One region of the Microbacterium atlanticum genome, then DNA from elsewhere that is predicted to be linked to it. Evidence: predicted binding sites of a transcription regulator. Region 1 holds the regulator's gene; the other holds the start of a gene.
The links. The regulator LexA, encoded in region 1, represses DNA repair genes until DNA is damaged. The targets are predictions, from matches to a motif close to TCGAACANNTGTTCGA.

Region 1 (11,176 bases):
CGGTCCGTTCTCGACCGCGGCGAGGAAGGGCGTGCCGTACTCGCACCACGTCAGAACCGGCTCGGGGAACGGCGGCTGCACGTCGAGAAGCCACTTCTGGGCGCCGAACGAGTGGACGAAGTAGAACCGTTCGTCCTCGATGCCGCGGAACAGGCGCGAGCCCTCGCCGGGCTGCACGGTGTTCCACCCCATGTGCGGCAGGACCGGGGCATCCAGTTCGGTCACCACTCCGGGCCACTCCCCCATGCCCTCGGTGTCGACGCCGCGCTCCACGCCGCGTTCGAAGAAGATCTGCATCCCGACGCAGACGCCGATCACCGGTCGCCCGCCGGCGAGCCGGCGCTCGATGAGCTCGTCGCCGCGGCTGGCGCGCAGCGCTTCGGCGACGGCGCGGAACGCACCCACGCCGGGGACGAACAGGCCGTCCGCCTCCATCACGAGACCGCGGTCGGACGTCAGCCGGGCGTCGGCTCCGGCCGCGACCAGCGCCTTGACGGCGGAGTGCACGTTGCCCGACCCGTAGTCCAGGACGGCGACGAGCGGCCTCTCGCGGTCGGAGGACGCGCCAGCGCTCATAGGGCGCCTTTCGTGCTCGGGATGCCGTCGACGAGCGGGTCGAGCGCCTTGGCCTGCCGGAAGGCCCGGGCGAAGGCCTTGTACTCCGCCTCGGCGATGTGATGCGGATCGCGGCCCGCGAGGACGCGCACGTGGACGGTCAGGGCCGCGTTGTACGAGACGGCCTCGAAGCTGTGACGCACCAGCGACCCGGTGAAGTGGCCGCCGATGAGGTGGTGCTCGAACCCGGCCGGCTCGCCGGTGTGCATGAGGTAGGGGCGGCCGCTGATGTCGACGACGGCCTGCGCGAGCGCTTCGTCGAGAGGCACCAGTGCGTCGCCGTAGCGCGAGATGCCGGCCTTGTCGCCGAGGGCTTCTCGGATGGCCTGACCCAGGACGATGGAGATGTCTTCGACGGTGTGGTGCGCATCGATGTCGGTGTCACCAGAGGCGCGGACGGTGAGATCGGTGAGCGAGTGCTTGGCGAACGCGGTCAGCATGTGGTCGAAGAAGGGCACCGTGGTGTCGATGCGGCTGCGCCCGGTGCCGTCGAGGTCCAGCTCGAGCTCGACCGTGGATTCGCTCGTCGCCCGTCGCAGCGAGGCGGTGCGGGTTGCGGCGCTCATGCGCTCGATCCTACCGAGGCCAGTGCGTCCAGGAACGCGGTGGTCTCCTCCTCGGTGCCCGCGGTGACCCTGAGGTGATTCGCGATTCCCACGTCGCGGATGAGCACGCCCTGGTCGTAGAGCGCCTGCCACGTCGCCGCGGGATCGGCCACTCCACCGAACAGCACGAAGTTCGTCCACGAGTCGTGCGGCGTGTAGCCGAGCGCCTCGACCGTGGCCGAGATCCGCTCGCGCTGACCGACGATCTCGTCGACCATCCCCAGCATGGTGGGGGCGTGGCGCAGCGCGGCGGTCGCGGCGGCCTGCGTGAGGGCGCTGAGGTGGTAGGGCAGGCGCACGAGCCGGAGGGCGTCGATCAGCGCGGGGTCGGCGGCGAGGTAGCCGACGCGGGCGCCGGCGAACGCGAAGGCCTTGCTCATCGTGCGCGAGACCACGAGCCGCTCGCGGCCGGGGAGCAGGGTCAGCGCCGAGCGCTCATCGTGCGGGGCGAACTCGAAGTACGCCTCATCCACGATCACGATGCCGTCGGTCGCCTCGTAGACCGCCTCGACGACGTCCAGGCCCAGGGGCGTGCCTGTCGGGTTGTTCGGCGAGCAGAGGAACACGACGGCCGGGGCCGCATCGGCCACCTGCGCGGCGGCGTCGGCCGGCTCGACGGTGTAGTCGGTCGATCGCGTGCCGGCGACCCACTCGGCGCCCGTTCCCCGCGTGAGCAGGGGATACATCGAGTACGTGGGGCCGAAGCCGAACGCCCTGCGACCCGGTCCCGCGAAAGCCTGGAGCAGGTGCTGCAGCACCTCGTTCGAGCCGTTGGCAGCCCAGACCTGTTCACGCGTGAGGCCGTGGCCGAGGTAGTCGGCGAACCCCTCGCGCAGCGCCGTGAACTCCCGGTCGGGATACCGGTTCACATCCCGCAGTGCGAGCGCCACGGCGTCCAGGATGTCGTCGGCGACATCCTGCGGCACCGGGTGCGTGTTCTCGTTGACGTTGAGCGCGACCGGCAAAGGCGCCTGCGGTGCGCCGTAGGGCTTCTGCCCGCGGAGATCGGCGCGGAGAGGGAGGTCTTCGAGACGTGCACTCACCCGTCCCATCGTAGAGCCGCACGAGTCGGAGCAGCCTCGCATGACGCCGGCGCCTCGGACGTCGGCGACGTCACCTCGACGGGTCGTACTCCGTGGGGATGGCCAAGCTCTGACCGGGTTGGACGGTCACGCTGTCGAGCGCGTTCAGGCGGGCGATGGCGTCGACCACGTCGCGCGGATCATGCTCGGGTGCCAGCTCTTCGGCGATCGTCCAGAGGGAGTCGCCGTGCGCGACAGTGATCGTCTCGAACGACCCCGTCGGCGCGCCGGCGTCGCGCGAGGCCAGAGCCGCGCCCCCGCCGATCACGGCGGCGGCCAGGGCGATCGCGGCAGGCATCGCGGCCGCTGCCGCGATGACGCGGCGGCCGCGAGCCGTCAGTCGCAGACGGGTCGGGCGCGGCGACGAGGGAGCGGACGTCGTGTAGGCGATCGCAGTCATGATGTCTCCTCGCGATGGGGGAAGAGATTCGCACTCCCCGCCCGGCCGGGGGTGGGGAATGCGAATCTCTCTTCCGAATTTATCTTCGATCTTCTAGCTTGTCAACTGTCGATACCAGGCCCGCATCTTCGAACGCGACACGCGGACCGGTTCCTCCCGGCTCCGCCGGAAGACGGATACGGTTTCGATACGAGAACCCCACCACGGGCCTCCGACATTCGAAGAAACAGCGCTCGCGGGGGCGCAGGACGGGAGCCGGAAGATGAGCGACGCAGCCGGGCGCGACAAGCCCCAGACTCGTCGGCGCAAGAGCCTCAGCGACAAGCAGCTCGCGATCCTCGAAGTGATCCAGCGCTCGATCGCCCGGCACGGCTATCCGCCGAGCATGCGGGAGATCGGCGACGCCGTGGGGCTGAAGTCGCTGTCGAGCGTCACCCACCAGCTGAACCAGCTGGAGCTCAGCGGCTACCTGCGACGGGACGCCGGCAAGACCCGGGCGATGGAGGTGCTCATCGACCTGCCAGGCATGGCCACCGAGAGCCCCGCCGACACCACCCCCTCGCTGGGCGACGCCGCGCTGGTGCCGCTCGTCGGCCGGATCGCCGCGGGCGTGCCCATCACCGCGGAGCAGCAGGTGGAGGAGATCTTCCCGCTGCCGCGCCAGCTCGTCGGCAAGGGCGACCTGTTCATGCTCAAGGTGTCCGGCGAGTCGATGATCGACGCCGCGATCTGCGACGGGGACTGGGTGGTCGTCCGTGCCCAGGCGACGGCCGACAACGGCGACATCGTGGCGGCGATGCTCGACGGCGAGGCCACGGTCAAGACCCTGCGGCAGCGCGACGGCCACACGTGGCTGCTGCCGCGCAACTCCGCCTTCGAGCCGATCCTCGGTGATGAGGCGACCGTTCTCGGCAAGGTCGTCGCGGTGCTGCGTGCCGTCTGATGGCGCTTTCGTCTGAAACGCGTGACGAAGGTCCTGGTGGCACACCGAGCCTGAGCGCTATAAGGGGGGGATGACCGATACCACCAGCGCCGCCGACGCCGATCTCCGCGCGCGCCTCGAGGCGCTCGAGGCGGAGAATGCCCGATTGCGCGGCGAACCAGGGGGCGGCTCGAAGGCATCGGACGCGCCTCCCGGGAGCCGCTGGCGGGCCTTCTTCTCGGCCCTGTGCATCGTGCTGGCGACCATCCTGGTGCCGGTGTCGATCGTCGCCGCGTGGGCGCGCGTCGAACTCGTCGACGAGACGCGCTTCGTACAGACCTTCGCTCCGCTCGCCGACGACCCGCAGGTGCAGGCCCTGGTGGCGCAGGAGGTGACGACCGCGATCGAGGAGTCGCTCGACCTCGACACGGTCGTGAACGATCTCTTCGACGGCATCCAGCAGCTGGACCTCCCACCACGCGCGCTTGCGGCGCTGGACCTGCTCCGTTCACCCGCCGCCCAAGGCGTGCAGAACCTCGTCGACACGACCGTCACGCGCCTGGTGCAGTCCGAGGCGTTCGCCGACGTCTGGGAGGCGACCCTGCGCGCCAGCCATCGGTCTGTGCAGGCCGTCGCCGCCGGGGGCGCCGCGAGCGGCGCGGTGGTGATCACCGGCGAGGGGGAGGTCGGCATCCAGCTGGGTCCGATCATCGAAGAGGTGAAGCAGCGACTCGTGGACCGCGGCATCGGGATCGCGGCGCAGATCCCCGAGATCGACCGGACCATCGTGGTGGCACAGAGCGACGCGCTCGCGGTCGTAGGCACGGTGTACAACCTCGCGGTCGCCGCCGGGTGGTGGACGCCGCTGCTCGCGCTGGTCCTCTTCGTCGCGGGCATCCTCATCGCACGGCGGCGCTCGACGGCGGTCCTCGGCACGGGCGTCGGCATCGCCGTCGGCGCGGCTTCGCTGGCCATCGCGCTCGGCGCGGCAGGGTCCGTGCTCGCCCTGAGTGGTCCCAGCCTCGGCGTGCCGGCCGGTGCGCTGGCCTCGATGTACGGGCAGATCACCGGTGCGATGCGCGACACCGCGGTCGTCCTGACGCTGCTGGGCGTCGTGATCGCCGTCCTCGGCTGGATGTCGGGACGGTGGCGCGGCGCCCGGGCGGCGCGACACGGCGTCGCCTCGGTCAACGCGGGCATCCGCACGGCGGCCCTCCGACGCGGCGTCGACACCGGACGGGTCGGCGCGTGGCTCTTCGGCCAGCGCGTGCTCGTCCGGGCGGTGCTCGGCGTGCTCGCCGTGCTGTGGCTGATGCTTCTGCGCCCGCTGTCGGTCGGCGACGTCTTCCTCGTGCTGATCGTCTGGCTCGTGGTGTGGTGGATCGCGGAACTGCTGCAGCGCCGGCCCGAGGAGGCCGAAGCGGCCACGGCCGCCGCCGCCACGTCGCCGCTCGCGGGCGGCGATGGGGCGACCGACAGTGGTGACACGCTGGTCCTCGATCCCGACGCCGAGACCCTGGTCGTCGACACGGGTGCGGCCGCCCTCGTGGACACGGAGGCCGACACCGTCGTGGTCGACACGGAGGCCGACACCGTGGTGGTCGAGACGCCGGATGCCGCGACCGACGGGGCCGCGGCATCCGGAACGAAGAAGGGCCGCTAACCGCCCACGGTCGCCCGCACCTCCCGGGTCGCCTCGACGAGGTTGCGCAGCGAGGCCACCGTCTCGGCGTACCCGCGCGTCTTGAGGCCGCAGTCGGGATTGACCCAGACACGACGCAGCGGGAGCTCGGCGACGGCGCGGTCGAGCAGCTGCGAGATCTCGGCGACGGACGGCACTCGTGGCGAGTGGATGTCGTAGACCCCCGGGCCGATGCCGGCAGCGAAGCCCGACGACGCGATGTCGCCGATGACCTCGCCGCGGCTGCGAGCGGCCTCGATCGACGTGACGTCCGCATCGAGCGCCGCGATGGCGTCGATCACGGCGTCGAACTCGGAGTAGCAGAGGTGTGTGTGCACCTGCGTGCCGGCGGCCGCGCCCCCGGTCGCGAGCCGGAACGAGCGCACCGACCAATCCAGGTACGACCGCTGATCGGCCCTCTTCAGCGGAAGCAGCTCGCGCAGCGCCGGCTCATCCACCTGGATGACGTGGATCCCCGCCGCCTCGAGATCGGCGATCTCGTCACGCAGCGCGAGGGCGACCTGGTTCGCCGTCTCGCTGAGCGGCTGGTCGTCGCGGACGAACGACCACGCCAGGATCGTGACGGGTCCGGTCAGCATCCCCTTCATCGGCTTGTGGGTGAGCGTCTGCGCGAAGGCCGACCAGGGGACGGTGATCGGCGCGGGCCGCGCCACATCGCCCCACAGGATGGAGGGGCGCGTGGCGCGCGAGCCGTAGGACTGCACCCAGCCGTTGACCGTGACGGCGAAGCCGTCGAGGTGCTCGGCGAAGTACTGCACCATGTCGTTGCGCTCGGCTTCGCCGTGGACGAGGACGTCGAGCCCGAGGTCCTCCTGGACAGCCACCACCCGGGCGATCTCGTCCCGGAGGAACCGGTCGTACTCCGCCGCGTCGAGCTCGCCTCGGCCGTGTCGCGCGCGGGCGCGGCGGATCTCGTCCGTCTGGGGGAACGATCCGATGGTCGTCGTCGGCAGCACCGGCAAGTCGAGCTTCTCGTCCTGCGCGGCGACGCGTGCGGTGTACGAGCCGCGATCGAAGTCCTCTTCCGCGAGCGCGCCGGTGCGGACGCGCACCGCCCCGTCGCGCACACCCGGGGCCGACCGTCGGTCGGCCAGCGCCGCGGATGCCTCGTCGAGGGCGTCCCCGATCGCCTCGCGGCCGCCCGCCAGACCGGTCGCCAGCGTCACCACCTGGCCGACCTTCTGGTCGGCGAACGCCAGCCAGGACGCCAGACGCGCAGACAGCGCCGGCTCGTCGGCGACGTCGTGCGGCACGTGCTGCAAGGACGTCGATGTCCCCGCCGCCAGCGCGCCGGCACCGAGCCGTTCGAGCTCGCCGAGGCGCCGCCATGCCGCTTCGAGGTCGCCGCGCCACACGTTGCGCCCGTCGATCACACCGGCGACCACCGTCTTGCCCGCGAGGCCGTCGACGGCCGCCGGGACCCCGCCGCGAGTCAGGTCGATCGCGATCGCCTCGATCGGCGCTGCGGCGAGCGCCGTCCACGCCTCGACCGAGAGCTGCGCGTAGGGGGCGGCGACGAGCACCGCGGGCCGGTCGACGGCGGCGCCGAGTGCTCGATACGCCCGGCCGGCGGCCTCCGCCAGCCTCGCGGGGTCGGCAGGCAGGCTTTCGCTCACGAGCGCAGGCTCCTCCAGCTGCACCCACTCCGCCCCCGCAGCGCGGAGGCTCGCCAGCAGATCGGCGTACACCGGCAGCAGGTCGTCCAGGCGGCTTACCGGGTCGAAGCCGGCGGGAGCGGCATCCGACGCCTTCGCCAGCGCGAGGAGCGTGACGGGACCGACGATCACGGGCCGGACGGTGAAGCCGTCGACCTTCGCCTCGGCGACCTGTCGCGCGAGGCGGTCGCTCGACAGGGCGAACACCGTCTCGGGCCCGATCTCGGGGACGAGGTAGTGGTAGTTGGTGTCGAACCACTTGGTCATCTCGAGGGGTGCAGCCTCACCGGCTCCGCGGGCGGCCGCGAAGTAGGCGCCGAGGCCGATCTGCCCGTCGTCGGCTCGGCGTGCGCCGAAGCGCGCGGGCAGCGCACCGACGGTGACCGCGGCGTCGTGGACCTGGTCGTAGAACGAGAAGGACTCCGGGATCGAGGAGTCCGCTTTGCCCAGGCCGAGGTCGGCGAGGCGTTCCCGCGTGGCGCGGCGGAGATCGGCGGCGGTGCGCTCCAGTGCCTCGAGGTCGCTGGCGCCGGACCAGTGCGCCTCCACGGCTCTCTTCAGCTCGCGGCGGCGCCCGATGCGCGGATAGCCGAGGATCGTGCCTCGAGGGAAGGGCGGGCGGGGGTCGGTCATGTGCATCTCTCTCTCAGGGTGGGTGGACGGTTCCGGGGGACGCCGAAGGCACCGTGGGGACTCCCCCACGGAGGCGTGGCGCGTCTCAGTGGACGGGGCGGGACATGCGCGGGACGGGGTCGAGCAGCCCGGCCCGCGTCAGGACGTCGAGGACGGTGTCGTGGCTGTTGAACGCGTAGAGGTGCACGCCCGGTGCCCCACCGTCGACGACGTCCCTCACCAGCTGCGCCGCGTGCGCGACACCCACGGCGCGCTGTCCCTCGGCGGTCGGCTCGACCTCGAGCGCGACGGCGAGCTCGGCCGGCAGCTGCTCCCCCGTCAGCTCGAGCACCCGCCGCAGTCGCGCGGGCGAGGTGATCGGCATGATGCCCGGCAGGATCGGGATGGTGACCCCGGCCCGGCGGGCGCGCTGCACGAAGCCGAGATAGTCCGCGGCGTGGAAGAACAGCTGGGTGATGGCGAGGGTGGCGCCGGCCGCCTGCTTCGCCAGCAGCGCATCGATGTCGCTGGCGGCATGCCGGGCGCGCGGGTGGCCGTTGGGGAACGCGGCGACTGCGATGTCGACCTGCGGCCGCTCCGCGACGCGTACCGCCCCGGGGACGCCCGGAACCGGCGCCTCGGTGTAGGGGGCGCGCGCGGCCTGCACGCAATCGATCAGCTGAACGAGCTGCGCCGCCGACTCCAGGTCGCCCAGGAACGCGTCGCCCTCCGAAGATCCGGCGGGCGGATCGCCGCGGAGGGCGAGGAAGCTGGTGATCCCGGCGTCGAGGAACTCGCGGATGAGCGACGTCGCACCGGCGTAGCTGTTGCCCACGCACGTCAGGTGGGCGAGGGGCTGGACGTGCGTCTCGCGCAGGATGTGGATCAGCAGCTCGAGGGATCGGCCGCCGGTGGAGCCCCCCGCGCCGTAGGTGACCGAGATGAAGCGAGGGTCGACGGCGGCGAGGTGGCGGATCGTCTCGTGCAGTGCGGCGAAGCCCGCGTCGGAGCGCGGCGGGTACACCTCGAACGAGACCGGCACGCCGGGGGTGCTGAGATCGATCGGCATAGGTCTGCTTCTCAGGTCGGGGACAGGGCTCGGCCGAACGGGAGAGGCCCGGACGGCCGCGGCACCACCCTCACCGCCGCAGCGGAAGGAGGTGTCATCGCGGGCGGGTGCCGGGCTCGGCTGTCGCTCCTGCCCGGTTCCCCGAGGGGCGGGGCGTCCGCGAGGACGACCGGGCGACGATGCGTCCACGGTAGCGGAGGCGGTCGGCGCGGGTCCGGGGTGTGACCTACTGTTTCGGGTGATCCCCGCACCGGCGTCGTACCGTGGTGGCGTGACCACCACCCGCACTCTCCCCTATGGCAGCTGGCCCTCCCCGATCACCGCCGCGGCGGTGTCGGCCGCTTCGCCTCGCATCGAGGGCGCCCGCTTCGTCGGCGCGGACCACGCCCACGAGGTGTGGTGGGGGGAGTCGGTGGCCGAGGAGCGCGGGCGGTCCGCGGTGCGACGGCGCACGGCGGCCGGGTCCGTCGAGGACGTCCTGCCCGCGCCGTGGAGCGCGCGCTCACGCGTGCACGAGTACGGCGGCGGCGGGTGGACCGCCGACGACGACGGGGTGCTGTACTTCGTGGAGAAGGCCGACCAGCGCGTGCGGCGCCTGGTGCGCGGGTCCGCACCGCAGGCGCTCACGCCGGCGGGGGGAGACGTGCGCTACGGCGGGCTGAGTTTGCAGGGCGGGCGACTGCTCGCGATCCGGGAGACCCACCGTCCGGATCGCCCGCCGCTGCGCGACATCGTCGAGATCCCCGCCGACGGTTCCGCGGCGACGGATGCCACCCGCGTGCAATCCATCGCGACCGACAGCGCTTTCGTGGCCCACCCCGCCCTCTCCCCCGACGGGCGACACCTGGCGTGGATCGCGTGGGATCACCCGCACATGGCGTGGGATCGCGCCGAGCTGCGCGTCGGCCTCCTCGAGGACGGCGCGGTCGCCGAGTGGACGACCGTCGCCGGCGGCGACTCGTCTCCGCTGCAGCCGGTCTGGCTCGGCGACAGCGACCTCCTCTTCTCCGACGACCCGTCCGGACGCTGGAACCTCTGGCGGATGCATCTCAGCGCCGATCTCCGGCGCACGCCGTTCGCGCCCGCCGACGCCGACACGGGTGGCGCGCTGTGGGTGCTCGGCACCCGCTGGTTCGCGCCGCTCGACGACGGGCGTATCGTGGCCGTCCGCACGAACGGGTCGGATGAGCTCGTCGTGCTGGACGCGGAGGGTGGAGCGCACGGCGTTCCGGTGGACGCCGTGACGCGCGTGTCGATCGAGGATGTCCGCGGCAGCCGCGTGCTGGTCTCCGGCGCGGGATCGCGCGGGCCGGGGCTGTGGGAGCTCGACGTCGACCGCCCCGAGGCGTCGCGACTGGTCGTCGGCGGCGAGTCGGTGTGGGGTGACGAGTGGATGCCGCGCTCCCGCGCCGTCACGTTCGCCGGCCCGCACGGCCCCGTGCACGCGTTCGACTACCCGCCCCGCAACCCGGACGCGCGCGGTCCGCAGAAGGAGCGCCCCCCGTACGTCGTCTTCGTCCACGGCGGGCCGACGGACCACGTCGGCGGCGCGGCATCCGGGAAGATCGCGTACCTGACCAGCCGCGGCATCGGCGTGCTGGACGTCAACTACGGCGGCTCCACCGGCTACGGCCGCGCGTATCGCGAGCGCCTGCGCGGTCAGTGGGGCGTCGTCGACGTGGACGACGTCATCGCCGCGGCCCGGGGTCTCGCCGACGCCGGCGCGGCGGATCCGAAGCGGCTGGCCGTCGCCGGGGGCTCCGCCGGCGGGTGGACGGTGCTCTGCGCGCTCACGACCTCCGACGTCTTCGGGGCGGGGATCAGCCGGTACGGCGTGGCCGACCTGCGCCGCCTCGCGGAGGACACCCACGACTTCGAGGCGCGGTACCTCGACGGCATGGTGGGGCCGCTTCCCGAGGCCGAGCACCTGTACATCGAGCGGTCGCCGCTGTCGCACCTCGACCGGCTGCGCACGCCCCTGCTCATCGAGCAGGGCCTGGACGATCTCGTCGTGCCGCCGTCGCAGACGGAGGCGGTTCGCGACGCTCTCGCCGCGAACGGCGCCGCCCACGCCTACCTCGCCTTCGAGGGCGAGGGCCACGGCTTCCGCGGCGCCGAGACCCTGGTGCGCACCCTCGAGGCCGAGGTCGCCTTCCTCGGGCAGATCTTCGGCTTCCGCACGCCCGGCATCCCGCCCCTCGATCTGGCCTGAGACGGCACCGGCCCCGCACCCGGGACGAGTGCGGGGCCGGCGGCTGTGCGTCAGACCGAGAACGGCGCGAGGCGGGCGGCGAGGTGCTCACCGACGCGCGCGTGCACGGCGGTGCCCCCCTCTTCGTGCGCCTGCGAGAGGATCATCCCCTGCTCGTGGATCGCCGAGACCAGCTCGCCACGGTCGTACGGCACCAGGGCGTGGACCTCGACCGCCGGGAGCGGCAGAGCCGCTTCGATCGCGGCACGCAGCTCCTCGACGCCCTCCCCCGTGCGGGAGGAGGCGAAGACCGCCTTGGGCTC
Region 2 (11,176 bases), 110 kb from region 1:
GTGGCCTACGCTGTGGTGCTCGGCACCGCGCTGGGCGTCGGGGCGTGCCTGCTGGTCTCGCTGGCGCCGCGCTGGGGCGCGCCGAGCCTCGCGCGCCGGATCGCCCCCTACGTCCGTGATGTCACCGATCCCCGAGGGCTGGACGTCTCGGCCGGCGCCGGCTGGTCGGCGTTCGCCTGGTCGGCGTTCGCAGCGCGCCGGCTCGGCCGGCTGGCCGGCGGCGAGGCCGTCCTGGCTCGACGCCTCCACCGTGCCGGCTGGACCATCGACCCGGCGACCTTTCGAGGACGCCAGCTGGCGTGGGCTGTCGCGGGGCTCGGCGCCGGCGGCGCGCTGATCGTGGGGCTCGTGCTCGTGGGGCGCGGCTCTCCGGCCCTGGGGCTTCTCCCGCCGGTGGCCGCCGTCGCCGGTGCGCTGTCGTACGACGCCTGGCTCACAAGGGCGGCTCGCTCCCGCGCGGCGCGCATCGAGGAGGAGCTCCCCACGGTGCTCGAGTTCCTCGCGCTGTGCCTGTCGGCCGGCGAGGGCATCCTGGACTCGCTGCGGCGGGTCAGCGAGGTCGGCGCCGGCGAGCTCACCGCGGAGCTGCGCGGCGTCGTCGTCGCCGTGGGCACCGGTTCGCCCCTGGCCGAGTCGCTGTCCCGACTGGCGAGCGGCCTCGAGATCCCGGCTCTCACGCGCGCCGTCGATCAGCTGGTCGCCGCGCTCGAGCGAGGCGCACCCCTCGCGGGCGTTCTGCAGGCGCAGGCGCTCGATGCCCGCGAGGACGCCAAACGCGCGCTCATCGAGCGCGCCGGGCGGAAGGAGATCTACATGCTCTTCCCCCTCGTCTTCTTGATTCTGCCCTTGAGCGTGCTGTTCGCGGTGTTCCCGGGGATCTTCATGCTTCGACTCGGACTCGGCTGAAGCCGGAAGGAGAAATGATGAGAACACGGATGCAGCGGCTGGTCTTCCGGTTGCACGCGGCGATGCGCGACGTCACCGACGACGACCGCGGCGATGTTCCCGGCTGGGTTCTGATCACGCTGATGACCGCAGGTCTCGTGGTGGTGATCTGGGCGATGGCGGGACCCGCGCTCGCCGACCTGTTCGAGCAGGCGATCAGCCGCGTCTCCGGTCTTTGACCAGGTGAGCGCCCTCGCCGTCCGCGCGATCCGGGCCGCCCGCGCCCCGCTCGCCGCGCACCGTGACGACGAGGCGGGCGCGAGCCCGGTCGAGTTCGTCCTCGTGGGCGCGCTGCTGACCGTGCTCACGCTCGCCGTGCTGCAGCTCGGTCTCGCGGTGTACGTGCGCAACGTCGTCCACGACGCGGCCGTGGAGGGCGCGTACCACGCGGCGCTCGCCGACACCACGCTCCAAGAGGGTGCCGAGCGCACCAGGGACATCGTCTCCCGCACCGTGGGGGCGGAGTTCGCGGATGATGTCGCCGTGCGCCGGACCTCCGCTCTCGGGCACGACGCCGTGGAGGTGCGAGTCGCCGCCACTCTGCCGCTCATCGGCTTGCTCGGAGCCCCACGCGCACTGGAGGTGACCGCCCATGCGCCGATCGAATCCTTCGACTGACGACGACGAGCGCGGGTCCGCCGCGCTGGAGTTCATCCTCGTGGGACTGCTCATGCTCGTCCCGCTCGTCTACCTCGTGGTGGCGCTGGGGATGATCCAAGGACAGAGCCTCGGTGCCGAGGCGGCCGCCCGGCATGTCGCGCGTGCCGTGTCGACCGCGACGGGCGCCGCCGACGCACGGCAGCGCGCGGATGCCGTCATCGACGCGGTCTCCGAGGAGTACGGCCTCGCCGGGGTCGACCTCGCCCTCGCGTGCGCGCCCGAGGGGGCGTCATGCCCACGTGCCGGTGCGACGCTCCACGTGACCGTCCGCACGACGGTGCCGCTGCCGCTCGTCCCACCCGTGCTCGGGCTCGACCGCATCGCGGCCGTTCCCGTCGAGGCATCCGCTGCCCACAAGGTCTCGCGCTTCTGGAGCGGCGGATGAACCCCCGGTGGCGCGCGGCGCACACCGACGACGAGGGGAGCGTCCTGCTGCTCACTCTCGGCTACGGCCTGCTCGCGATCGCGGTGATCCTGGTGTGCTCCGCCGCGACGAGCCTGTACCTCGCTCAGAAGCAGCTGGACGCGGTCGCGGATGCCGCGGCCCTCGCCGCGGCGGACGGGTTCGAGCTGTCCGTTGCAAATGGGCAACCCGTTGCGGTGCTGGAGAACGGCGGCGTGCGCCGCGAGGCCGAGGCCATGGTCGCCGAGATCGGAGACGACGCGGTGCTCGTGTCGGCATCGAGTCCCGATGGCGTCTCCGCGCGCGTGGCGGTCGCGGGGGAGTGGCATCCGCCGATCGTCACGCTGTTCCTGCCCGACGGCGTCGCGCTCCAAGCCACCGCGACGAGCCGCACGGCGCTCCGCTGACGACAGAGTGAGCGGCCCGCGGCCGCCTACCAGCCGTGCGCGTTGATCCAGGCGCGGCGGCGCTCGGTCTCGGTGCGCGTCTCCGCCTCATCGGAGCTGTCGTGCTCGACGAGCCGCGACGCGCCGTCGAGCTCCACGAACCGAAGGCACACGGGGCACAGCGCCCTCCCGCCGGGGTAGCCGTCGGCGAGCAGGGCCGCCGGCTCACCGGGTGCGCCGGAGCCGGAGCAGCGCGGCGGGTCGGCTGCCGCATCGGTCCACATGATCGCGCGGTGACGGTGCAGGCCCGGGTGGTCGAGCGGGCGCGTGCAGCGCCGATCGTGGTTGCGGCTGCGGCAGAACTGCACGACGCCGCTCATGGTCTCGTCCGCGGGACGTAGCGGGGCACCCAGCGCACGAATGCGAGCGCGCCGAGCAGGCCGACCGCGCCCATCACGCCCGTCGCGACGGCGAGCGACGCGGCGGCGGCGATGCCCGAGACGAGCAGCGGCGCGACGGCACCGCCCGCGTCGGTGAGGGTTCGCCACGACCCGAGGAACGCCGCGGGCTCCGCCTTCGGAGCCACATCGGCGCCGAGGGTGAGCAGGATGCCGCTGGACAGCCCGTTGCCGACGCCCAGCACGGCGGCGAACATCGCGAACCACATCGCTGACTGCGGCAGATCGTGCGTGAACGCCAGCGCGACGAAGCCGGCGCCCATGAGCAGCATGGCGGGCAGAGCGGCCCAGAGGCGCCCGAAGCGGTCCATCACCTGGCCGCTCGCATAGAACAATGCGAAGTCGATGGCGCCCGAGATGCCGACCACGAGCGCGATCGTCTGAGCGTCCAGCCCGATCGACACACCCCACAGCGGCAGCACGACCTGGCGCGCGGAGCGGACGGCGGAGAGGGATGCCGCGGCCAGCCCGAGTGTCGAAAGCACGCAGCGGTGACGCCACATGGTCCGCAGGACACCCGTGCGCTCCACCGTCGGGATCGCGCCCGTCACGGGCTCCCCGGTGTCCTCCGCCCCGACGTCGTCGCGCGCGGCGCCCGGCGCCAGGAACTGCTTCTCGGGGTCCGGGCCCAGCAGCACCAGGATGATCGTGCCGGCGAGGCATCCGCCGAAGAACCAGATGGCGGCGTGCTCGTCGCCGAAGACCGCCAGCAGCCCCGCGGCTACGAACGGACCGATGAACATGCCCAGCCGGAACGTGCCCCCGAGGAGCGACAGGGCGCGGGCGCGGAACGCCAGCGGAACGCGTGTGGTCATGAAGGAGTGCCGTGCGAGGCCGAAGGCTGCGGCGCAGAAGCCGATGAGGAAGACGGCGATCGCGAAGAGGCCCAGCGACGGGGCGAGGGCCATTCCGACCACGCCGGCGAGAGAGATGAAGCCCGCCACCGCCATGGTGAGGCGCTCGCCGATCCGGGCGACCGCCCAGCCTGCGGGCATGTTGCCGCAGAGCTGCCCGACGACGAGCGCCGAGGCGACCAGGGCGGCGGTGGCGACATCCGCTCCGAGCTGTGCTGCGATCACGGGAATCAGCGGGATGACGGCACCCTCGCCGAGCGCGAACAGCACGGTGGGGCCGTACACCATCGGGCCGAACCGCCACAGCACGTCCCTGGCAGTGGGGGAGCCGGCGTGATCGGTCATCTCTTCCACGTTAGTCTGGAGTGTCATGCTCGACTTCGATCCCTCCGCCGACATCCAGGCCCTGCGCTCCACGTTCGCCGACATCAAGGCCGTGGTCGACGTCGAGGCACTCAACGCCGACATCGCCCGTCTCAGCGAGGAGGCCGGCGCCCCCGACCTGTGGGACGACGTCGAGAAGGCCCAGAAGGTCACCAGCGCGCTGAGCCATCGCCAGGCCGAGCTCAAGCGGATCACCGACGTCGAGCAGCGCCTGGACGATCTGGACGTCCTCGTCGAGCTCGCCAACGAGATGGACGATGAGGACTCCGCCGAGGAAGCGCGTCACGAGATCGCCGAACTCGAGGACATCATCAGCCAGCTCGAGGTGCAGACGCTGCTGGACGGCGAGTATGACGCCCGGTCCGCCGTCGTGACGATCCGCTCCGGCGCGGGCGGCGACGACGCCACCGACTTCGCCGAGATGCTGATGCGCATGTACCTGCGCTGGGCGGAGCGGCACAAGTACCCGGTGAAGGTCATGGACACGTCATACGCCGAGGGAGCCGGCATCAAGTCGGCGACCTTCGAGGTCGACGCTCCGTACGCCTACGGCACGCTGTCGGTCGAGGCGGGGACGCACCGTCTCGCCCGCATCAGCCCGTTCGGCTCCGCCGACAAGAGGCAGACCTCGTTCGCCGCCGTGGAGGTCATCCCCGTGATGGAGGAGGCCGTCGAGGTCGACATCCCGGAGGGTGACATCCGGGTCGATGTCTTCCGCTCGTCCGGTCCCGGTGGGCAGTCGGTCAACACGACGGACTCGGCCGTGCGCCTCACGCACCTGCCGACGGGGATCGTCGTGTCGATGCAGAACGAGAAGTCGCAGATCCAGAACCGCGCCGCCGCGATGCGGGTGCTGCAGACCCGTCTGCTCCTGCTCAAGCGCGAGGAGGAGGCGGCGAAGAAGAAGGAGCTCGCCGGCACCATCACGGCCAGCTGGGGCGACCAGATGCGCTCCTATTTCCTCTACGGGCAGCAGCTCGTGAAGGACCTCCGCACCGGCCACGAGGTCGGCAACCCGGCGATCGTGTTCGACGGCGACCTGGACGGCTTCATCTCGGCCGGCATCCGCTGGCGCAAGCGCAAGGACGACGACTGACGCCTCGCACGGCGGGTCAGAACGGCGCCGCGGAGTCGTTCACCGAGGAGCAGAACACTGGCACCCGGCGTTCCGGCTCGGTGACGTAGCGACGCCCCGCGGGCGACGTCCATTGCAGCGCACCCCCGCTTCCGGAGATCTGCTCCACCTGCCACCCTCCGTTGTGCTTGAGGGTGTGGTGTCCCTTGCAGAGGGGAGCCAGATTGTCGAGCGAGGTCTCGCCCCCGTGCTCCCAGGCGACGGTGTGATCGATCTCGCACCGCGAGGCCGGAATCCCGCAGCCAGGAGCCATGCACCGGTCTGCTCGCCACCGGACCAGCCGGCGGAGCGCCGGCGGCGGACGGTACTGCTCGCGCCCGACGGAGAGCACCGCTCCCGTCTCGGGATGCGTGAGCACGCGCATCCAGCCGTCGGCGCCGCCGCACAGTTCGCGCGCCCGTTCGAGAGGGATCGGTCCCAGGCCTTCCACCGCCGCCGGCGAGTGGCCCGCGTGGACGTCTACGGCGCGCGCGTCGAGCAGGGCGAGCGCCGGCACGGTGATGGCGACGGTGGCTCGGATGCCGCGCGCCTGGGGAGCGACCGCCGCCGTGTCGCCGTCGACGAGGAGGTCGCCGAGCACGTCGGCACGACGCTGATCCAGCGTGCGCTCCTCATCGGTCCGTGCTCCGAGCGCCTTGGCCATCGCCGTGATCCTGCCGTGAATGGCGTGCGCCTCCACCGCAGGGAGGAACGCGTGAAGCCACGCCATCCCATCGTCGGCGACCTCCACCACCACTCGACGCTGCCGAAGAGCTGATTCGTGGCGGTCGGCGAGGGTGGCGGAGCGCTCGGTCTCGATCAGCCGGGCGAGCTGTCTGCGGAACGAGCCGACCGGAAGCTGCTCTGCCAGCTCCGACGCGCGCCCCCTCAGGCGCGCCCGCACGTCCGGTGCGACGGCATCGAGGGCGTCGACCATGATCTCGGCGTGCCGCTCGCTGATGCGGGCACGGTGAAGCGACTCCAGGATGTCGGGATAGCGGTGGACGAGGGCCTGCGCCAGGTTCAGCAGGCGTGCCGCCGCAGCCTCGGTGATGCGCAGGGCCGATGCCAGTTCGAGGCGCACCGACCTCTCGACGACGGAAGCCAGCGCTCCGCCCGAGCGGGCGCCATCGGCGACGGCTCGACGACGCAGGGTGTCGATGCGTACGAAGCGCTCCGCCGCGAACGCCGCCATCATGCCGTCCACTTCGGTGACGAGGTCGAGATCGTCGGGCACGGGTGCCGCAGCGTCGATCCATGTCTCCTCATCGAGGGAGGGCTCACCGACTTGTCCCACACCGCGCGGGTCCGCGGCTGTCGCCCCAGGGGTCGCGGAGGAGATCATGGAACGAGGTTAGAACATACCTCCGACATCCCTGCCGTGCAGGCGGGACACCTCGTCCCGGTCGGGCGGGTGTCGCTGGACCGCAGACCCCCACGGCCGCTTAGGCTCGTTAGGCCATGATCCGGTTCGAGAACGTCACGAAGCGCTTTCGCGGCACTGCGAAGCCCGCCCTCAGCGATGTCGACTTCGAGGTGCAGCGTGGTGAGTTCGTCTTCCTCGTCGGTGCCTCCGGCTCGGGGAAGTCGTCCTGTCTGCGACTGATCCTGCGCGAGGAGACGCCGAGCGAGGGCCGGGTGGTCGTGCTCGGCCGCGACCTGCGCACCCTGTCGAACCGCAAGGTGCCGTACTTCCGCCGTCACATCGGCGCCGTGTTCCAGGACTTCCGGCTGCTTCCCACCAAGACGGTCTTCCAGAACGTCGCCTTCACGCTGCAGGTGATCGGCTCATCACGAGGCTTCATCCAGCAGGCGGTGCCGGAGGTGCTCGCCCTCGTCGGGCTCGCCGGTAAGGAGAAGCGGTTCCCGCATGAGCTCTCCGGCGGTGAGCAGCAGCGAGTGGCGATCGCGCGTGCCCTCGTCAACCGTCCGCAGATCCTCCTCGCCGATGAACCGACCGGCAACCTCGACCCGGCGACCTCCATCGACATCATGCAGCTGCTTGCGCGCATCAACGCCGGCGGCACCACGGTCGTGATGGCCACGCATGAGGCCGGCTTCGTCGACCAGATGCAGCGTCGGGTCATCGAGCTGAGCCACGGCGAGATCATGCGCGACGAGCGGCACGGCGGCTACGGCGACCGCTCGAACCTGCCCAGCCTCACCCCGGAGCCCGAGCGCGGCGCTGCCGCCGTGGCCGCGCTCACGGCGGTGCTCGAGGTGCAGCGCGAAGCCTCCCTCGCTGCGGCGGCGGGTCTGGATCCGACCGTCGTGTCCGACGACGGCACGATCACGGTCGCGGAGACGGATGCCGCAGCCTCGGCTGCGGCCTCGGCTGCGACCACGGCCGCGATGGCGGCGGCGCTGGCGGCAGACGAGCTGAGCAAGGCTCGGGCGCTGGAGCACGCGGTCGAAGCACCGTCCGACGAGGATGTGGACCCAGCGAATCCGGAGGGCACGGCCACGGAACAGGCGCCGTCCCAGACGCAGTCGATCCCCGTCATGGACCAGATCGAGGTGGCGGAGCTGGGGCTCGCGGATCGCCTCGGACTCGGTGAGACAGATCCCGACGACGAAGTGGGGCCCACCTCATGAGGTTCGGACTCATCATGTCGGAGGCGTTCACCGGTCTCCGGCGCAACGTCTCCATGGTGATCTCGGTCATCCTCGTCACGTTCGTGTCGCTCACGTTCGTCGGCGCCGCCATCCTCATGCAGATGCAGATCGGGACCATGCGCGACTTCTGGGTCGACCGCGCGCAGGTCGCCATCTACATGTGCACGGAGATCTCCACCAATCAGGCGACCTGCGCCGACGGAGAGGCGACGCCCGAGCAGGTCGAGGAGGTGCGGGGGAAGCTCGCCGGCAGCGCGCTGTCGCCGCTCATCCGGGACATGGTGTTCCTGGACCATCAGCAGGCCTATGAGGAGCTGCTGGACCTCGTGGGCGAGGAGGACGCCAGCGTGGTCACCCCCGAGCAGGTGAACGAGACCTTCCGCATCACGCTCGTGGACCCCGCCCAGTCGGCGGTCATCATCGAGGCGTTCACCGGCACGGCCGGCGTCGAGCAGGTGCAGGATCAGCTGCAGTACCTCGAGCCCCTCTTCTCCGCGCTCACCGTCGCGACCTACATCGCCGTCGGCATCGCAGCCCTCATGCTCATCGCGGCCGTCCTGCTCATCGCCACCACGATCCGGCTCTCGGCGTACGCGCGACGGCGCGAGCTGGGCATCATGCGCCTGGTCGGGGCATCCAACCGGTTCATCCAGACCCCGTTCATCCTCGAGGGCGTGTTCGCGGCGCTGCTGGGCTCGGTGCTCGCCAGCGCCGCGGTGATCGCGGGGGTGCATTTCGGCGTGGACAACTACCTCCGGAACAGAGTCGACTTCGTGACGACCTGGGTCGACCTCGGCGAGGCCTGGCTGGTGGTGCCGGTCCTCATCCTCGTCGGCATCGTGCTCGCCGCGCTGTCGGCGGGTTTCGCGATCCGGCGGTGGCTCCGCGCGTGAGGCGAGGCGGTCCGGCCGCGGTAGACTGACAGGCTGCCACGCGGTCCGTGTGGCACGGTCACGAGCCAAGCAACCGGGAACGGAGTCGCCATGCCGAGGGAACGCGGGGAGAAGGTCGTGGCGACCAATCGTCGCGCACGTCACGAGTACGCCATCGAGAAGACGTACGAGGCGGGGCTCGTGCTCACCGGCACCGAGGTCAAGTCACTGCGCGAAGGACGGGCGAACCTGACCGACGGCTACGCGTACATCGATGGCGGCGAGGCGTTCCTGGACGCCGTTCACATCCCCGAATACTCGCAGGGGCACTGGACCAACCACTCCGCCAAGCGCACGCGCAAGCTGCTGCTGCATAAGGACGAGATCATCAAGCTCTCCCACGCCGTCTCGGCGGGCGGCTACACGCTGGTGCCGCTGAAGCTCTACTTCTCGGACGGCCGCGCGAAGGTCGAGATCGCCGTGGCGAAGGGCAAGCGCGAGTTCGAGAAGCGCCAGACCATCCGCGAGCGCGAAGACAAGCGGGAGGCCGAACGGGCGATGCGCACCCGCAACCGCCTGGGGGAGTGAGCCGCACCGTCAGCGAGCGGCGAACCGGGCCTCCACCGCCGCCGAGATGACGATGTCCTCCGGCTGCAGCTGCACCGCCGGTGCGCCGCCGCCCGCATCCGCGGCGAACGACGCCTTCGCGACCATCATGCGCGGTCCCGGTGCCATCTCCGGCCGTTCGGGGCGTCCGAGCAGGCCGAGGTCGGCGATCTCGAGCGCCGCCACGTCGGCCAACCCCAGCGCGCCGGCATAGGCGGCGGCGCGGGCGACGGCGACGCCGACCGCCTCGGTCGCCACGGACCGCTCCACCGACGCCCGGGTCTCGGGCGTGAGCTTCCACTCGATCCAGCCGAGCTGGACGCCCTCACGCTCGGCGACGTCGCCCGCCCACCAGGAGAGCACCGCGAAGTCGGTGAAGGTCACCGAGAAGTCGACCGTGGCGTAGTGCACGGGGGCGAGCCGCCGCCCCTCGTTGCTCCAGGGGCGCTCGGACCAGACGGAGACGCGCTGGCTCGTCCACTCCGCGACGGTTCCGGCGGTCTTGCGGGCCGCGAGGTCGTCGCGGATCGGCTCGGTGAGTGCGGATATCCGCTCGACCACAGCGCCTCGCTCCGGTCCCTCGGCGCGGATGGTGAGGTGCGCGACCGCGCGTTCGGGGGCGATGCGGGTCTCGTGCTCCCCGCGGACGGTGATGACGACGTCGCTCATGTCGCCGACTCTACGCATCGAAGCTCCCCGGTTCGAGAAATCTTCATTCAGCTGCATCCAAACTCCCCGAGCGGCGGGAATCACTTTTCGATGGGCGGCGAACGGCCGCCCCGACGAAGGAGGACCACCGTGCGAAACAAGATTCTCGCGGGCATCGCCGCCGGGGCCGTTGCAGCCCTCGGGTTGATGGTCGCGCCCGCCACCGCCGCCACCGCCGGCGGCGCCCAGCTGTCGGTGCTTCACGGCATCCCCGACACTCCCGTCGACGTCTACGTCAACGGTGACCTGACGATCGACGACTTCCAGCCGGGCGATCTGGCCGGACCCCTCGACCTCCCGGCCGGCGCCTACGAGGTCGTCCTGACCGCGCCCGACGCCACCGACGCCAGCTCCCCGGTCCTCGGACCCGTGAGCGTCACCCTGGAGGCAGGCGTCAACTACACCGCCGTGGCGCACCTCAACGAAGGCGGCGAGCCCACGGTCACGCCCTTCGTCAACGACACCGCCGCCACCGCCGCGGGTGAGGGCCGTCTGACCGTGCGTCACGTCGCGGCCGCACCTGCCGTCGACGTCCTCGCCGGCGGCTCGCCGGTGATCGAGGATCTGACGAACCCCAACGAGGCGACGCTCAACCTCGCCGCCGGCACGATCTCCGCGTCGGTCGCGGCCGCCGGCACCACCGATCCGGTCCTCGGACCCACAGATGTCACGGTCGAAGAGGGCGCTCTCACGATCGTCTACGCGTGGGGCAGCCTCGAGGACGACAACCTGGCCGTCGCTGTCCAGACGATCTCGGGTCTGCACTCGGCTCCTGACGGGGTTCCCTCGGGCAGCGGCGGCCAGCTGGCCGAGCGCGACGCGATGATGCAGTCCCTGTTCGTCTTCGCGGGGCTCGCGATCGCGGCTGCGGTGGCGGGATCCGTCATCGCCGTCCGCGCCCGCGCGAACCGCTGAGGGCGGCCGACATGACGAGGGCGACCGCGGGAGCGCTGACGGCTCTGGCGGTCGTCCTCGTGCTGGCGGGGTGTGGCTCGGGGCAGGCCGAGCCCACCCCGCCGCGGGCGGCACCGACGGTGACGGCGACTCCCACGCCGGCCCCGACATCGACCGTCGACGTGCCGATCGCGGCGGCCACCCAGGCTCCGGTGCGGAATCCCCAGCCCCCGGTGCGGGTGGTCGCCGCCTCCGTCGACGTCGATGTTCCCGTCG

Region 2: IR212_RS06265 (HNH endonuclease signature motif containing protein) is a predicted target of LexA. The motif match lies at 6,560-6,575, and genes of this name have one in related genera.

Annotation. Positions count from the first base shown of each region.
Region 1 covers NZ_CP063813.1:1,290,819-1,301,994, reverse strand. The annotation lists gene hisH (imidazole glycerol phosphate synthase subunit HisH) at 1-576, opposite strand, end outside; gene hisB (imidazoleglycerol-phosphate dehydratase HisB) at 573-1,181, opposite strand; gene IR212_RS05745 (histidinol-phosphate transaminase) at 1,178-2,272, opposite strand; gene IR212_RS05740 (LysM peptidoglycan-binding domain-containing protein) at 2,334-2,702, opposite strand; gene lexA (transcriptional repressor LexA) at 2,965-3,645, shown strand; gene IR212_RS05730 (hypothetical protein) at 3,716-5,287, shown strand; gene metE (5-methyltetrahydropteroyltriglutamate--homocysteine S-methyltransferase) at 5,284-7,614, opposite strand; gene IR212_RS05720 (methylenetetrahydrofolate reductase) at 7,700-8,662, opposite strand; gene IR212_RS05715 (S9 family peptidase) at 8,934-10,874, shown strand; gene hflX (GTPase HflX) at 10,925-11,176, opposite strand, start outside.
Region 2 covers NZ_CP063813.1:1,404,216-1,415,391, forward strand. The annotation lists gene IR212_RS06225 (type II secretion system F family protein) at 1-906, shown strand, start outside; gene IR212_RS06230 (hypothetical protein) at 936-1,124, shown strand; gene IR212_RS06235 (TadE/TadG family type IV pilus assembly protein) at 1,153-1,563, shown strand; gene IR212_RS06240 (TadE family protein) at 1,538-1,990, shown strand; gene IR212_RS06245 (pilus assembly protein TadG-related protein) at 1,987-2,415, shown strand; gene IR212_RS06250 (hypothetical protein) at 2,442-2,774, opposite strand; gene IR212_RS06255 (MFS transporter) at 2,771-4,051, opposite strand; gene prfB (peptide chain release factor 2) at 4,077-5,186, shown strand; gene IR212_RS06265 (HNH endonuclease signature motif containing protein) at 5,203-6,549, opposite strand; gene ftsE (cell division ATP-binding protein FtsE) at 6,666-7,799, shown strand; gene ftsX (permease-like cell division protein FtsX) at 7,796-8,713, shown strand; gene smpB (SsrA-binding protein SmpB) at 8,804-9,280, shown strand; gene IR212_RS06285 (SIMPL domain-containing protein) at 9,290-9,967, opposite strand; gene IR212_RS06290 (DUF4397 domain-containing protein) at 10,097-10,921, shown strand; gene IR212_RS06295 (class F sortase) at 10,933-11,176, shown strand, end outside.